2 regions of the Chryseobacterium sp. HMWF035 genome follow, and region 1 is predicted to be linked to the other one. Evidence: riboswitches for the same ligand, from Rfam matches in the RefSeq annotation. Region 1 holds a riboswitch; the other holds the start of a gene.
What was found. Region 1 has a riboswitch for cobalamin ahead of DD829_RS05880 (TonB-dependent receptor plug domain-containing protein). Riboswitches for the same ligand answer to the same signal wherever they lie in the genome.
Positions count from the first base shown of each region.

Region 1 (8,487 bases):
GGGATTCTTCAGCTTCTTATTTTAAGGAAAAGAGATTGAGTATTTCAACCAAGCCGATAAATTCAAAAAATAAATATTCAGTTCTTATTATAGCAAAAACACCTTAAATAATTACGGCGGAGCTGAAAGCTCCGCCGTAATCTTTTATTATTTCAAAAAAAATTAATTTAAATAAGCGGCATTAGATCCGATGCCTGTTACAAATTTTTTCAGAACTGTTCCTGAAGTGTTATATACTGTAACTTCAGATGGAGCGGTAAAACCTTTTACATCAGATGCAAAGATTTTTCCGTCTTTTACAGAAAAGCCGTACAGCGTAAAATATTGCCCTCCGTCTACAAAATTGATAAGAGGGGCAGAAGGAGCTGTTGTTGCATTCATATCCATTGTATAAATCTTGTTGGCAGAGGTGAAGTAATATTTTCCACCATCAATTTCAAGATTTCTTGCATTGGCGATACCGGTTAAAGTTGTAGTTTTTGTAATCGTTCCTGCAGGAGAAATTTCGTAGATATAAGAATTAGATGTTCCTGAAGCAATTACATACACATTGTTATTGTAACTGATGGTTTTTTCGATCTCACCGTTAGGAACAGCAACCGTATTAATGATCTCATTGGTTGAAGTATTGATTCTCGTAAGCGTACTTCCATAGCTGTAAGTAGCATTCTGCACAAATACCGTTCCTCCTGCTTCTACCACTCTTTCCGCTGTAGAAGTGGAAGCGAAAGGAATTTTCTTCACAAAAGAAAGATCAGAAAGCTTGTAAACATTCACATATTTTCCTCCGTTATACTTATCGTTAGAAACATAAAGATTTCCGTTGCTGATTGTCATATATCTAGGATTATCCAACTGAGCTGTAATTTCTCCGGTCTTTTTGAAATTGTAACGGTTAACAACCTGTACTTTATTAGAATTGTTCAGAAGCAAAAAAGCTCTGTCATCACTGAATGTGATCGTCTGCAAAACATCACCCAGATTTTCGTTGTTATTTTTCTTATAAATATCGTTTTCCAATACAGAAAGATCTTTAGAAATAAAAGAAACATTCGCTGTAGGTGTTCCGAAGTTTCCTTCATTCGCAATAAAATATCCGTTTTCATAATCACCTCGCGACGGCATTACATATTCATCATCACTACATGAAACATTAATCACAAGGATCAAAGCCAGTAAAAGCTGAAAAAGTCTGTTGAATTTCATAATATAATAATTGATTTTAAAAATTTAAGTTGATGTAAAAACTGTAGTTTCTTTTAGGTAATGGATAATATGCCATCGTTTCATAGATCTCGTCGGTAATATTATTTACCCTCAATCCTAAAGTATACTTTTTGGCAACAGTTGCAGACAATCCTGCATTCAGGACGAAATATGGTTTTATAAGATAATCGTTATTCTCATCAGAAGTGGTAAAAGTCTTACCCGTAAACATTCCCTGAACATACAGATTCATAAATTGGTACTGATAATCTGCATTCCCGAAAACCTTATGAAGAGGAACATACATCAGCTGATTTTTCGTCTCAAGATCTACAGATCTCGTATAGCTGTATCCCGTATTTATTTTTAAAGAATGTTCCTTTGAAAACTTTTGCTGAAATCCAATTTTAGACTCAAGACCATAAGACTCAACATTTCTTACGTTTCTTGGTGACCAATATCCCATAGAAGTGGGAATCCATTGGATCATATCCTTTATTTTCATGTAATAAGGCGTGAGACTCAACATGAATTTTCCGAACGCCAATTCGTGGCTCATTTCAGTCTGCAAAGACGTCTCAGCCTTCAGATCCAAGTTTCCGCCCGGATTCCAGTAAAGATCATTAAAAGAAGGAAATCTGAAATTCTTTGAAAAACTTGTCCCTAAACTGTACCAGTCAGAAAGCTTCCACTTTCCTGAAAAAGAATAAAGCACAGGCGATTCTATATTGTCAATAAAATCCTTCTTGATTCCAGCTTCCAGTCTCAGCTTTTGGGTAGGGAAATATCTGAACAATCCTGCAACAGAATAAATATTTCTTTTTACATTCTCAATTCCGGATTGATAGCCTTCTCCTTTATTGATCTGAAATTCTCCAATAACATTAACATTCAGTTTAGGCGTGATGAAATAATTGAAGTCATCTTTAAAAATCAGAATTTTTCCCGTTCCGCCACTGGTTTTAGGAGCTTCAAAAACACCGAAATACTGGAAATTTTCTTCCGTGTAAGCCGCTTTCAGGCTGTTTGAAATCGATTTTGAATTAATATCGTGGGTAAGAAGGCTTCGGAAAGTCTGCGCTGCATATTTCGTACGATTGCCGTTTTCCGTGAAAATAGGATAATTCTGTTCCGCATCATACAACTGGCTTTGCCAAGAAATTTTCTGATTTCGGGCAATTTTGTAACTGAAGCCAATGTTCGCTGTACCGTTAAAATATTTACCGTTTCGGTTGATATACTGCTTTTCAGGAACCTCATAATTATTTTGACTGATGAAATAATTTCCGGATGCCTTAAAACTGAAATCCGCATTGCTGAAAGAAGTTTTAAAATAATTCTGGAACGTCTCATAAGAAGCCACTTCACTATGTAAAGTTGCTTGAAAACCCTCATTAAATTTCAGTTCATTGTTAAGGTGAATACTTCCTCCGATCGCTCCGCTTCCGTAAACCACACTTCCGCCGCCAGCTTTCACTTCAAGCGCATCATAACCGAAAATCGCGATATTATTAACATCTCCCTGTCCTAAAAGAACAGAATTGATGTTAATTCCATTCCACACAAAAGCAGTCTGCTGCGCCGTTGTTCCCCTGAAAGAAGGCGAAGAAACCGCGCCACGTCCATTTTCCTTAATGTAAACAGGAGACTGAAAACGCAGCGTCTCAGAAAGATTGGCGGAATTTTTTTCGATATCTTTGGGAGTAATTGTAGTAACCGGATGAAAAAGTTTTACCTTATTCATCTGATTGTCAAAAACATAAACGGTGTCAATAGCTTTCTCCTGTGCGTAAAGAAAACAACCGTATGATGCAAAAAGCAGTACTAAAGATCTTTTTAATGCCATTCCTATTTTACTTTTCCTCCGAAAGCAATGTTTTTAAGATTACATTTTGGCAGGTCTCCTGACTTTCGCTTTCTACACCTTCCCGTTTTCACAGTGGTTTATCGTAGAAATCTTGTATGCGATTTACAGTTGCGGGGACAGTTTGGGATTTTCGCCCAATTCCCTTTTCATTCCAAATTAATGGAAACCAAAATTTTTGCAAAGATAACTTTTTTAATTTATTGACAAAAAAAATAGCCGTTAAGTACCTTTTTAATAAAACAATGATTTGTTGTGTTGCAGACAAAAAATAAGATCAGGAGCTTTTTCCAGCTTTCGCTACTCGCTTTTTTTGGATTCGGCGGCTGCAAAAGCCGCCGCCGAATCCAAAAAAGAGCTCAGACATGCCGCTCAATCTGGACTAGGAAAATAAAACCGCAGAAAATAAACAGTTTTATAAAACTCAGATTCTATTGAAAAATAAATAATAATTTTCAGTAAGAATTATTTAAAATGTATTAAAATCTTACTTTAAGTTTCTTTAAACTCATTTTAAATTTAGCCGCAAAAAAGACAAAAGACTTTATTGAATTGATTTAAAGTATTTCAAAAGTCTGCAAAGAGAAAAAATCTTTGATTTTTTAAACTTATGTGCTCTTTTTTTTCCATTTAAGGACTAAACTTAAGAAACTAAATTGTTTAAATCTTTTGCATCTTTTGTGGTAAAAGTTTAAGCAAGTTATTTAATTACTTTAAAATAAACATCACTAAAGAAGAAAATCATAGATTTTTAAAGACTAATGTGTTCTTCTATTTTAAATACGCATCATTCAAAATCTTATGTGATGAAAGAAAGTCCCTTCTTAAAAAACTTTCCCTTAAATAAAAGTCCAAACAGAAGTTAAGAGTTTGTTTAAACTTGTTAAAATAAAGATATTCTTATTGAAAAAAACTAAGGTGAAAGGTTTGATAAAAGTTCTATTCTTTTAAGACGCAAGAAGAAAATTAAAGATTTTCTTTTATAATGCTGATGAAATTTTATCGCATATAAAATCCTTGCGCCTTAAAGCATACTATCTTAAACAACGTTGTGACTTTGCGAAAATCCAACCTGAATTCTTATTTACTATTATTTAAACATTTTAAAAGTCTGTTTAAACTTTATTTAACCGCAAAAATCACAAAAGATCTACTAAATTTTTTATTTAAAGTTGATTATTATAAATGAAAAAGAAAACAATAGTTTTTAAAAATCTTTGATTTTTATTCTTTTGAGCGCTTTGATTATTCTGGAAATTCGCTTTAACATTATCTTTTGTCCCTTTTGCGGTTAATTCTGAAATTAGTTTAAACAAGTTTTAACTATAAAAAAGTACCGTCAAAATAAAACGGCAGAAGATCCTTAATAGAATGTACCTTCACCACCTCATCATTCAGATTAGAAAAATAAAGCTCAATATTTTCATTCTGCTTCGTTTCATATTCTATAATGCTCTGTCTGCACGATCCGCATGGCGGAATCGGCGGGTTTTTCTCAGAAAACTCTTTCGGTCCGCCTACAATAAAGATTTTCTTTATTTTTTCAGACGGAAAATTTGCCCCGATCCAGAAAAGAGCAGTCCTTTCCGCGCAAAGTCCCGAAGGATACGCCGCATTCTCCTGATTGTTCCCGGTATAGATCTCTCCGTTTTCCAGAAGCACAGAACAGCCAACCAGAAAATGAGAATAGGGAGCATAAGCATTCTCGCGCGCTTCTTTCGCTTTTGCAAATAATTTTTTTTCTATATCGTTCAGTTCGCCTTTATTGTTAAAATATTCGTAACTGATATGAGTTTCTTTTTTCATATATTGTGGGTTAAAAAAAGGGGGATAAATTTACTTCTTTTTCATGAAGTGGGCAATATTATCTCATTCTTTAAAATTTCAAAAAATCAGATCAAAAATGTTATACACTCCAATCAGATTCAGAAATGTTGAGTTGAAAAACCGTTGGGTAATGTCTCCAATGTGTATGTATTCTTCCGAAAACGGATTAGCCAACGATTTCCATTTTGTACATTACGGAAGCAGAGCGCAGGGCGGAATCGGACTAATCATCCTTGAAGCAACGGGAGTAGAACCCCGCGGAAGAATTACCAACCACTGTATGGGAATCTGGAACGACGAACAGGCAGAAAAACTAAAGAAAATTGTAGAATTTGTACACCGGAACTCAGAAACCAAAATAGGCATTCAGCTTGCGCATGCCGGAAGAAAAGGATCTGCATGGAACAATGTACAGATCCCGATTGAAGAAGGCTGGGAAACCATCGCACCAAGTCCGATTCCGTATCATCCGACCGAAAGAATTCCACATGTTTTAACCATCGAGGAAATCAAAGAACAGGTTGAAAACTTCAGACAGGCAGCAAGAAGATCGGTAAAAGCAGGCTTCGATGTCATAGAAATTCATGCTGCACACGGTTATCTTATCCATCAGTTTTTATCACCGCTTTCCAACATCAGAACCGATGAATATGGCGGAAGTTTCGAGAACAGAATACGGTTTTTAGTTGAAATCGTAAACGCAGTTAACGAAGAATTAAATGAAAACGTTGCCTTATTTGTAAGAATTTCCGGAACAGAATATGCAGAAAACGGCTGGGAAATAGAAGACAGTGCTGAGCTTGCTAAAATCCTTAAAAATCATTCGGTAGATCTGGTAGATGTTTCAAGCGGAGGAAATATTCACGGAGTAAAAATTCCGGTTCACGACGGTTATCAGGTTCCGTTTGCTTCGCAGGTGAAAAATGAGGCAGAAACAAAAACAGGAGCAGTAGGATTAATTACGAGAGTCAATCAGGCGGAGGAAATTCTGCAAAAAGGAGAGGCAGATTTAATTTTCATCGCCAGAGAAAGCTTAAGAAATCCTTACATCGCCGTTCAGGGTTCTTTTGAAATGGATGAAGAATGCTTCTTTCCGCATCAGTATTTAAGAGCAAAAATTTCTAAATAATTTTTTTATATATTTGAGAATCATAACCCTGTATTATAATGAAAATAGAAGACTTTATGCTGCCTTGTCCCATCAAGAAATTCTTTGGAATCGACTGTTTTGGGTGTGGAACGCAGAGAGCTATTGTCATGGTTTTTGAAGGCAGGTTTGGAGAAGCATTTCATATGTTTCCTGCAGTTTACACTTTATTGCTTTTTTTCGGAACGGTTTTCCTCAATTTTGTAGACAGAAAAAGGAATTACGGAAATTTACTTGTTTTTTTGGCTGGTTTAAATGCAGTAATTATGGTCGTTTCTTACTTTTACAAACATTATTTTATGAATCATTAAAACAACAAACATTTATAAAAAATTAAAACTATGGAACAAAAATTGCCAAATGCACAAACGGTGCTTATTTTAGGAATTATTTCAGTGGTAGGAACTTGCTGCTGCACAGGTTTAATCGGAATTATTTGTGGATTAATTGGTCTAAGCAAGTATAATAAAGATAAATTACTTTATGATGCAGCCCCTCAAGCATATACTGATTTTAACAATTTGAATACAGGACGTATTTTATGTATTATTGGACTTGCTTTAGGAAGTCTTCAGGTTCTTTATATGGTTTATATCCTTGCTACTGTGGGATGGGATGGTTACATGGAACAAATGCAGGAAATTTCTAAAATGGGAAGAAAATAATTTAAGATTAAGCAATAAATTAGGATATTATATTTACAGGATTTATGGATGGGAGAAATTCTGTTTGTAACTATTATTAATATTTTCTAATAAAAATAAAAGCCTTCTTTCAATTGAGAGAAGGCTTTATTATTTCTTAAAGGAAAATTTATTTCACAATAAACTTCAATGAAGAAGCATCTAACTTTAAAATATAAATTCCCTGCTCCAGATTTTTAATTTTAATAGAATTTTTACTGTTTTTAAAAGGCTGATCGATTGTCTGCATTACTTTTCCGTGAAGATTATAGATCTCCGCTTTCTTAATATTCTGCGTTTCCCCTTTTACAAAAATTTCATTGTTGGAAACAGGATTAGGCGAAATCTGTAACGTATTCTGATCTGAAATTAATTCGGAAGAAATACTTTGAACCTGTCTTGCCGTTCCAGAATAACAGGTCCAGCTCAGATTATCAATAGCAACTCTGTTGGTGGTAGAATTGTTTTCTAAAGTTATAACGACGTTCCCCGAAATATTAATATTGCTGATAGTAGTATTTGTTGCAGAGGTATTGTAAGGTACGGTTCCTACCGCTGTTCCGTTTACTTTAACGGTGAAGGTGTCATTGGAACCTGTAAATTTCAGTTGGGTAGTTACCGTTAATGAGCCAATTCCGTTGGCTGAACTGCTTGATGTTAATGCGCCGTCTCTAATCGTGATTGCTTTGGTGGAAATCGTCTGATCTGTTCTTGCATCTGTTGCTATCCATGTAATACCATTATTTGTCCATGTTCTTGTTAAATAAGAAGCCGAACTTTCAGAAGGAATTGTCTCAAATGTTTCGTTGCCGCAGCTTGAGGAGCTTGGTGGAATAGATGTACCTCCGGAACCAGAAGCGGAGCCCCAGATTTGGGTCACGTAGTTAGGATTATCGATAAAAGGATTTCTGTTTCCCTGATAAGTATAAGAAGCATTGTTTCTGTTAATTTCCGCCTGAGAAACAGGATCCTGATTATGCCATGCCAATAAAACATTCAGTTCCCAAGTCTGCAAACCCGGAAAAGCAGAACTGCCCAACATATTTCCGGATGTAAACGTGGAGAGTTTGCTTTGGTATCTCGTAACAAAATAAAATACCATTCTTGCTACATCGCCTTTAAATTCATCAATAGGCTCGAACACTGTTCCCGAAAAACCTGAAGAAACAGAATTTCCAAGCTTAGAACCGTTTTTTGAAGTAAACGTTGCAGTTCCCACCTTTCCGAAAGGATAATTAGAGCGCATTCCGTTTACTTTTCCGTCCGTAGCTCTGATAAAATGGATATCTGAAACCATAGGAGAGGCTTCATTAAAAAAGCTCTGAGGAATAATATGTTCACGGTTATAGCAGTTTCCTTCCACCGAATACGTTCCGCATTGGTTTGTAACCGGAGTAAATTTGTAAGGATCTGTACCTACAGGTTTTTCTGAGTAAATGTCCAGAATAGAACCGTCATTCTCATAATTCTTGTCGATGTCAGTTGTTTTGTACGCCGTCCAAAGTCCGTTGTAGCCTTTGTCAAGATGTCCATTCGTGATAATAGCGCTTAATGCCGTTTTTAATGAAGCTCCGGAAAGTCCGTTAGCAGAGTTGTAGTATCCCGAAGGAGCCTGAGCATTTGCTAAAACAGAAGCAAATACAACCATTAGTAAATGTTTTTTCATGTCAAGATTTTAGACTTTAAGATTACTATAAATTTATCAATAAAAAATTACGGAATTGTTAAATTTAATTATGCGTAGAATGGTATGCAAGGTG
Region 1 is NZ_QEHP01000033.1:13,354-21,840, reverse strand. It holds gene DD829_RS05890 (hypothetical protein) at 1-39, shown strand, start outside; gene DD829_RS05885 (DUF5074 domain-containing protein) at 163-1,206, opposite strand; gene DD829_RS05880 (TonB-dependent receptor plug domain-containing protein) at 1,223-3,052, opposite strand; cobalamin riboswitch at 3,083-3,259, opposite strand; gene cdd (cytidine deaminase) at 4,394-4,876, opposite strand; gene namA (NADPH dehydrogenase NamA) at 4,974-6,026, shown strand; gene DD829_RS05865 (DUF2752 domain-containing protein) at 6,065-6,355, shown strand; gene DD829_RS05860 (CCC motif membrane protein) at 6,386-6,709, shown strand; gene DD829_RS05855 (endonuclease) at 6,858-8,393, opposite strand.

Region 2 (8,487 bases), on a different contig from region 1:
TAACAGCTCCTTTTCCAGATTTATCGAAGCATATAGCAACATAAATCCCATTAGAAACTTTTTGGTTGGGAGGAAGAATACAAATATGTGAAATATTAGGAAAGTTTGCGGCTCCTTTTGAAACTTCGATTCTTAGATCGATACCTTCGAATTTTAGATATTTTTTTTCAAGTTGTAATTTGAGATTATTCAGCGCTTTTTTAACATCATTTAGAATAGGATTATTTGTTTTGATTGCTTTGGCAGAAAATACCGGATATTTTTGTCTAAACTTACAGATTTGATTAAAATAATTAGTCATTAATTTTTTTTAACTAAACTATATTTTTTTAATCAATAAAGCAAATTGAGTTAAAATTATTAACAAAAAATACAAGAGCCTTTCGGCTCTCGTCATCTAATATTTCAATTTTTCTTTCTTCAAAAAACTTTCACTCGCTTCCCTTGAAGCCTCTACCATTGCAATCAACGCTTTTTCCGTTTCATCCCAATGACGGGTTTTCAAACCACAGTCAGGATTTACCCAAAGTTGCTGCGCTGGAATAACAGCTTGTGCTTTTTTCAGCAATTCTACCATTTCCTCTTTCGATGGAACTCTCGGCGAATGAATATCATAAACTCCCGGTCCTATTTCGTTCGGATATTTGAAATCAGCAAAAGCATTCAGCAGCTCCATCTGGCTTCTGGAACATTCAATCGTAATAACATCCGCGTCCATATCGGCAATATTCTGAATAATATCATTAAATTCCGAATAGCACATATGTGTATGAATCTGCGTCGCATCTTCCACACCGCTTGCTGAAATTCTGAAAGCTTCCACTGCCCATTGAAGATAATGCTGCCAGTCAGATTTTCTTAATGGAAGACCTTCACGAATTGCAGGTTCATCAATCTGGATAATTCTGATTCCTGCTTTTTCCAAATCATTCACTTCGTCGCGAATAGCCAGTGCAATTTGTTTACACGTTAAAGATCGCGGCTGATCATCACGCACAAAAGACCATTGAAGAATAGTTACTGGTCCCGTTAACATTCCTTTTACCCATTTTTTCGTTAGAGATTGCGCATATTCAGACCAGTAAACCGTCATCGGATTCGGTCTGTACACATCTCCGAAAATAACAGGAGGTTTAACACAACGGCTTCCGTAGCTTTGAACCCAGCCGTTTTGCGTAAACACAAATCCTGATAATTGTTCTCCGAAATATTCTACCATATCATTTCTTTCAAACTCTCCGTGAACCAGAACATCAATTCCTATTTCCTCCTGCCAACGGATCGTTCTTTCAGTTTCTTTTTTCAGTAGATCATCGTATTGTTTGGCATTCAGTTCACCCTTTTTAAATTTTGCCCTCCAGTTTCTAACTTCTTTCGTCTGTGGAAATGAGCCAATTGTAGTTGTGGGGAATAAAGGAAGGTTGAGAATATTCTGTTGAGAAATTTTTCGGATGCTGAAAGGTTTGTTTCTTTTAGCATCTTCCTCGGTAGTTACATCTACACGATCCTTCACTTCGCTGTTATGAATTAGAGGAGATGTTTTGCGGCTTTCAATGGCTTTTTTATTTTCAGCTAAAAGCAGGAGTGTGGAATAATCCGGATTTTCTGCGGCTAATTTTTTCAGGGTAACCATTTCAGAGACTTTCTGTTTAGCAAAAGCCATCCATTGTTTAATTTCGGAGGATAAAACACTTTCGTTGTTCTCCAGATCAAGATCAGAAGGGCTGTGAAGCAATGAGCAGGAAGGAGCAATTAAAATTCTCTCCGAACCTATTTTATCTGCTGCCTGTCTAATGAGGCGTAGAGATTTTTCGAAATCATTTTTCCATATATTTCTTCCGTCAATTACACCTAAAGAAAGATGCAATGTTTCCGGAATTACTTTTAAAACTTCCTCCAACTGTTCCGGACAACGAACCAGATCGAGATGCAGCACATTTACAGGAAGAGAAACAGCCAGAGAAAGATTATCTCTTAAACCTTCAAAATAAGTAGCTACAATGATTTTCAGATGAGGAAACTGTTTTCTTATTTCGGTATAAATCAGACTGTAAGTTTCTTTTGATTTTTCATCCAAATCTAATGCTAAAAATGGTTCATCAAACTGGATGTATTCTGCTCCGTGAGTTTCAAGCTCTTTAAGAATCTGAAGATAAACAGGAAGAATCTTCTGAGCCAGATCCAGCTTATTGAAACCTTCCTCTTTTTCTTTCCCAAGCAGAATGTAGGTTAGCAAACCTATGATCACCGGTTTTGCATTTATTCCCGCCTGTTTAGCATCCAAAAATTCATTGATGATTTTACGGGATAACAGCTTAAATTCCTGATTTTTATGGAATTCCGGAACAATGAAATGATAATTGGTATCAAACCATTTTGTCATTTCCATTGCAGTAATGTCCAGACCTTCTTTCTGAAAGCCCCTTGCCATGGCAAAATAGAGATCCGTTTCAGATTTTTTAAGAGCAATCTCTTCATAACGTTCAGGAATAGCGCCTAAAGTTAACGTCATATCCAAAACCTGATCGTAAAAAGAGAAATCATTACACGGAATAAGATCAATTCCTGCTTCCTGCTGAAGCTTCCAATTGTTTTGTCGGATATTTTTCCCGACGTCCAGTAATTCGTCTAAAGTGATTTTGCTCGACCAATACTGCTCGCAGGCTTTTTTGAGTTCTCGGTTGCTACCAATACGCGGATAGCCAAGAATGTGCGTTTGCATTTTCTTTAAAACTTTTAAATTAAACAATAATTAATGTGTATAAAAGTTCTTCTGATGCTTCGCAATGCTTTTGCAGAAGGAAATAGAATGGAGAGGTAAAGATACAGTAAGGACGCAATTTCCCTTTACATAAGAGAATGCTCTGAAATTTTATCGTTTTGCACAAAGCTTTTTTCTCAGCAATAAGATGAAAAATTTTTTAACTGTATCTTCTGAAACAGATGCAAAAAACAACTGCTGTATTGATGGTTGGCGAATATTTTTTCATTCTTAAAGTAAGAAATTAATATTAAAAACTTTGCAATTGAAATCAAATTAAAATTTAGATTACTACGTTCAAAAAAGTATCATCTGTCTGACCAAAAAAACTCCAAACCGCGAGAGCATTGTCAATTCGGAACAGGCAGGTCTCCTGACTTGTAACAGCTTTTATCATCCTTCCCGTTTGCACAGTGGATATACGTGGATAAAAACTTTTAGAGTATTACTTACAGTTGCGCGACAGCTCGTGATTTTCACACGATTCCCTATTAATCTACTTTACGTAAAACCTTTTCCGTTTGATGAAGTATGTAAAAGAACTGTTTTCTAAACAAATGTAGGAATTATTTGTTTATTTTTTAAGTAATTCAGAAAATTATTCTGAATGAACAGTTATTTGGATTTTTTCGAGAATGTATTTTACAATGAACTGTAGTTGCTTATCTCAATCAGATTTAAATCAGGATCTCTGAAATAAACCGATTGTATTTTTCCCAAAGCTCCGGTTCTTTCAACAATTCCTTCGATGATCTCAATATTCTTTTCCTTTAGTTCCTGTAAAACTTCATGAATATCGGTTTCGGAAATAAAACAAAGATCCGCAGAACCACAAGTGGGATATTCAGCTTTCGGTTCAAATTCTTTTCCTTTTTGATGAAGATTGATTTTCTGATTTCCAAAAGTCAGCGCTTTTCTGTTTTCTCCAAAAACAACGACTTCAAAACCAAGAATAGAGGTGTAAAAATCTACCGTTTTTTCAATGTCTGCAACTGTTAAAACGAGGTGATCTATATTTTTTATTTTCATGTTTGAATTGCAATTATTAAAGACTATTAAAAGGAATTATTTTTTCTTCAGTTAATTTTTTCTTCAGTCGATCAGCATACTGGTGCGCAAAAGTTTCTTTTTCAACTTTAGATAAAGCTGAGTAGTAATCATCGCGAATTTCTTTTGCCTCATAATCTTCATCACTTTCAAAAGGTCTTTCCACAACTTCTAAGTAATGAACATAATGCCCGAATTCATGCAGTAGAGTTCTGTACAATTGGGTATTTCTTGAAGGCTCTAAATTTAACTGAGAAATAAAACTTCTCTTATTTTGTGTAAAAATATGTCCGTCTCCTTTTAATCTTTCAAATTCTTTCTGATCTTCGATGCTTTGTTTTTTAGACCATATTAACTTTTTGTTTAAATCTATTGAGTCTAAAATTATCGCCGAAAAATATTCGTTTTCGTACTCAAAGCTGTAAACAAGTCTTCCCCAAACTGGAGAGATTATTTCCTCCTTTCTTTTCGGTTGGCGTAAAACAATAAACTTTAAATCTCCGTAATCTTCTTTAGGAATATTTTCGATTATCTTTTCAAGATCAGAAACAGAACAGGAGTGATAACAGTTTTCGCGAAGCTCTTCAATGATAAATAAAAATTCGTGTCCATTTATTATTTTAGATTCTTTTTCATGCTTACCAATTCTTTCGTAAAAAGACTTTAATGTTCCGTTAGGTGTTGAAATTTTCAATTTATTATTTTGACTGAAACCTTGATTTTCGGTTCCTATATTTCTGTTTCTTCTGGTCGCATTGTACATTTTCAGAGCGCAATTATTTTTCGAGATAATTTACATCAAACCATCCTTTATTAAACGTTACTTTTATCGTGTCATTATTCTGAAGATCAAAAATAGATTTTAAACCTTTTGAAACTCTATAGCGGTTAATTTTTTGAAGATCCTCTTTATCATGAACAGAATTTTCATTATTCAGCCAAAAAACTTTCTTTTCTTTATCATGAATTACTTCGTAAGTTTTATTGATTTCCGTATTCTTCGTTTTTGAATTGATTAAAAGCAAAGCATTATCCACCAAAGAATGGAATCCGAAATAAAATCCGCTTCCGAATATCATTAAACCCAATAAAATTAAAGGCACAGCCGAAAGCCTAATGCTTTTCCTTGAAATGAAAATAATGATTCCGGCAAGAATAGTAAAAATAAAAACCGTGTATTTCCATGAAAACTCTTTGAAATTTTTTATATCGTCGTTTAAATACAGATCTTTTACAAAGGGTTTGAGAAAAAAATCCTGCAACAAAAGAATGATAATAAAAATAATTACCAAAAAATATTTTCTGAAGAAAGCTTTTGCATTGATATTATGGTTATTAGTCATCCTTCTTACTCCGTTCTCTGGAAAATATGCGTCAGTTTGGAATTTTTAATAAAATCCTGAATGGGTGTATCTTTTGTAGCATTTTTATCCGTTAATTCAAAATAATAGATCATCAGATTCGGAAACTTCGGATCTTTGCAGACCACTTTAAAACGCTTAATCTTTTCATCGGTACTTAAAAAACTCAGTTCAGAACCGCCACTCAACTTAATATTATTGACTTCGAAAGAATCTTTCCAGTTTTTTTGAAGTTTTGCAAATCTTTTCTGCGTTCTGTCGCTGTCTTCGTTTTCAAATTTATCCACCTGAAATTCTGTCAAAAGCTGAGGATAAACCAATCCTTCTTTAAGCATCGTTTCAGTAATTTTATCAGATTGATCAAAGAAAATCGTTTTATCGTCGAATGTTGCTGTATTATCCTTCAAAACAATGGTTCCGGCAAATTTTCTGTAATTTTTTTTCTTATAATCATTTTTAAAATGTTCGGTTACCGCTTTGTCTTTCGGTCCTGCCTTTTCAGTTTTCTGCCCCAAAACATTCATGGACAGCAGCAAAGAAAGACTTAGTGAGAATATAGTTTTCATAATTTTTTTACTTCTGATATTTTCTATTAAACTGGTTTAAACTATTTAAGAATAAACCACAAAAGGCACAAAAGACAATGTTAAAGCGATTTCTATAATAACCAAAGCGCTCAAAAAGAATAAAAATCAAAGATTTTAAAAAACTATTGTGCCCTTTTTGATTTGTAATGATCAACTTTAAATAAAAGTTTAGTTCATCTTTTGTGACTTTTGCGGTTAGATAAAAAGTTTAAACAGACTTATTGTAATAAATTTTTTAAAGCATCTTTCAGATCCGGAAATTCAAACTGAAAACCTGCTTTCTGAATTTTTTCCGATGAAGCTCTCGAACCTTCCAGCAAAGCCTCAGAAAGTTCTCCGAACATCAGTTTCAACACAAAAGCGGGAACATTGGGCATAAATAAAGGCTTGTGAAGAACTTCCGCCATTTTTTTTGTCAGATTTTCATTCGTTGTATGTTGCGGCGAATTCGCATTGAATGCTCCATCCAGTTCAGCATTTTTCAAGGCAAATTCGTAAATCGAACAAATATCATTGATATGAATCCACGGCATATATTGTTTTCCCGTTCCGATAGGCGAGCCGATGCCCATTTTTACAGGCGGAAGCATTTTTTTTAAAGCGCCGTCTTTTTCCGAAAGCACCACTGCAGTACGCACTTTCACGACTCTTTCAGCTACATTTTGTTCCTTAAAATCATCCGCAGCTTTTTCCCACAGAACTACCACATCACTTAAAAAATCATTTCCCGGACCATCATTTTCAGTAAAAATTTTTTCCGTTGTTTTGGTTCCGTAGTAATTGATTCCGGAAGCAGATATGAAGGATTTTAATTTAATATTATTTTTTTGCAGAGTTTTTAAAAGCAAACCTGCAGAATCTACACGACTGGAAATCAGCTCTTTTTTTCTTTCATCGGTCCATCGCTTTTCCGAAATATTGGCTCCCGCAAGATGAATAATGTGTGAAACGTTATCGAAAGCTGTTTCGTCGATTATTCCTTTTCTGATGTCCCATTCAAACTCGTTGCTGTTCTGTTTTTTTCGCGTAAGAAAACGTACAGTATACTCTTTTTCAAGTTTTTTAGATAATTCTTTGGCAACCAATCCGTTTGCACCTGTGATAAGAACAGTTTCTTTCATGTTAAAAATCTTTGTTGTTTCTAAGCCTGATTTTTTACGATCAGAACAAAATCATCCTCCAGAAGTTTATAGCCGTAATCGTAAATAAATTTATATTCAGATCCGTTTTTATAAACTTTCAGATTCGTTATATAATCGAAATCAAAACCTAAGCCATCAAGCTTGGATTTGGCAACTTTTGTTTTTCCGTTGGTATTTACTTCCGTCAGAATTCTGTAGTTTTTGCGGAGTTTGTTATTGATGTTCCGCATCAGATTGCTGGAATCCTTGTTCTGTTTGTTATTGTAGGCGTTTCGGCAGGCATCATTACAGAATTTTTTGTCGGATCTGCCGATAATTTTTTCGCCGCATTCGAGACAATTCATATCTTTTTCATTTTGTGTGGATGTTTGTGTTTTTTCTTCAGTAAATATGTAAACCGGTTATGATTCGGATAACTTCTGTTCGAGGTGATATTATTGAAAATTAAAGCAATAATTAATAGAATAATGCATCCAGAAAGAACAGGAGAAAGAACATACCAATATCCCAGTTCCGGAATTTTCCCAGTCGAACTTACCGCAATCAGTGCAGTTGCTCCGCCGGGTGGATGCAGCGTTTTCGTGTACTGCATCAAAACGATGGAAAAAGCAACAGACAGAGGTGCAGAAAGCCAGATAATATCCGGAACGATTTTATAGACTGTAACTCCCACTAAAGCTGACAGAACGTGTCCTCCGATTAAATTTCTCGGTTGCGCAAGAGGACTTTGAATGGCTCCGTAAATTAAAACGCTTGAAGCTCCGAAAGAACCGATTAAAAAGATATTTTCTGTAGCAGACAAAGTGTGTGACTGGATGAAAGCAATCATTCCGATTCCGAAAAATGCTCCCAGAAACGACCAGAAATGCTCTTTGTAATCTACAAGTGTCTCTTTGTATATTACATATTTTGAAACCCGAAATGTTCTTTTTATTGTCTTCTTCATAGCATTTCAAAGATACAAAATTATCCGTTTGCAAACGACTACAAACGAATTTAAATAGTTTTCTACCGACTCCGGTTCTGAAATTCAGCAACCTTTGCCACAGAGATTTGAGAAAAAGATAACGTCTCTTATCTGAATGTTAAATATAAAAAATATAAAGTTATGTCACTAAGAAACAAAGTTACCCTAATCGGATTTACAGGAAAAGAAGTAGAAATCATCAGCTTCGAAAACGGAAATGTAAAAGCAGCCGTTTCTCTTGCAACATCAGATCATTACACAAACGCAAAAGGTGAAAAAGTAGAAGAAACACAATGGCACAATCTGGTAGCTTTCGGAAAAACGGCTGAAATATTCCAGAAATACGTTCCGAAAGGAAAAGAAATTGCGGTGGAAGGAAAACTTACTTACAGATCGTATGACGATAAAGATGGTGTAAAAAGATACATCACGGAAATTCGTGTAGATGAAATTCTTTTGTTAGGAGGAAAATAATCTTAAAAATCACAAGCCATGAAAATAAAAGTTTTTAAAATAGGACTGGATGACAGACATCTTGAAAAAGATCAAAAAACACTGGAAGCATTTCTGGAATCACACGATATCATAAAAGTAGAAACCGCTTTTGTTCAGGACGAAAAAT
Region 2 is NZ_QEHP01000065.1:11,873-20,359, reverse strand. It holds gene DD829_RS10915 (HNH endonuclease) at 1-301, opposite strand, end outside; gene metE (5-methyltetrahydropteroyltriglutamate--homocysteine S-methyltransferase) at 398-2,722, opposite strand; cobalamin riboswitch at 3,107-3,292, opposite strand; gene DD829_RS10905 (VOC family protein) at 3,404-3,790, opposite strand; gene DD829_RS10900 (hypothetical protein) at 3,807-4,571, opposite strand; gene DD829_RS10895 (hypothetical protein) at 4,585-5,151, opposite strand; gene DD829_RS10890 (hypothetical protein) at 5,157-5,735, opposite strand; gene DD829_RS10885 (TIGR01777 family oxidoreductase) at 5,975-6,877, opposite strand; gene DD829_RS10880 (hypothetical protein) at 6,898-7,242, opposite strand; gene DD829_RS10875 (HPP family protein) at 7,239-7,844, opposite strand; gene DD829_RS10870 (single-stranded DNA-binding protein) at 8,007-8,339, shown strand; gene DD829_RS10865 (HRDC domain-containing protein) at 8,358-8,487, shown strand, end outside.
Region 2: it holds a riboswitch for cobalamin, as region 1 does, so the genes downstream of both, metE (5-methyltetrahydropteroyltriglutamate--homocysteine S-methyltransferase) here and DD829_RS05880 (TonB-dependent receptor plug domain-containing protein) in region 1, are expected to answer to the same signal.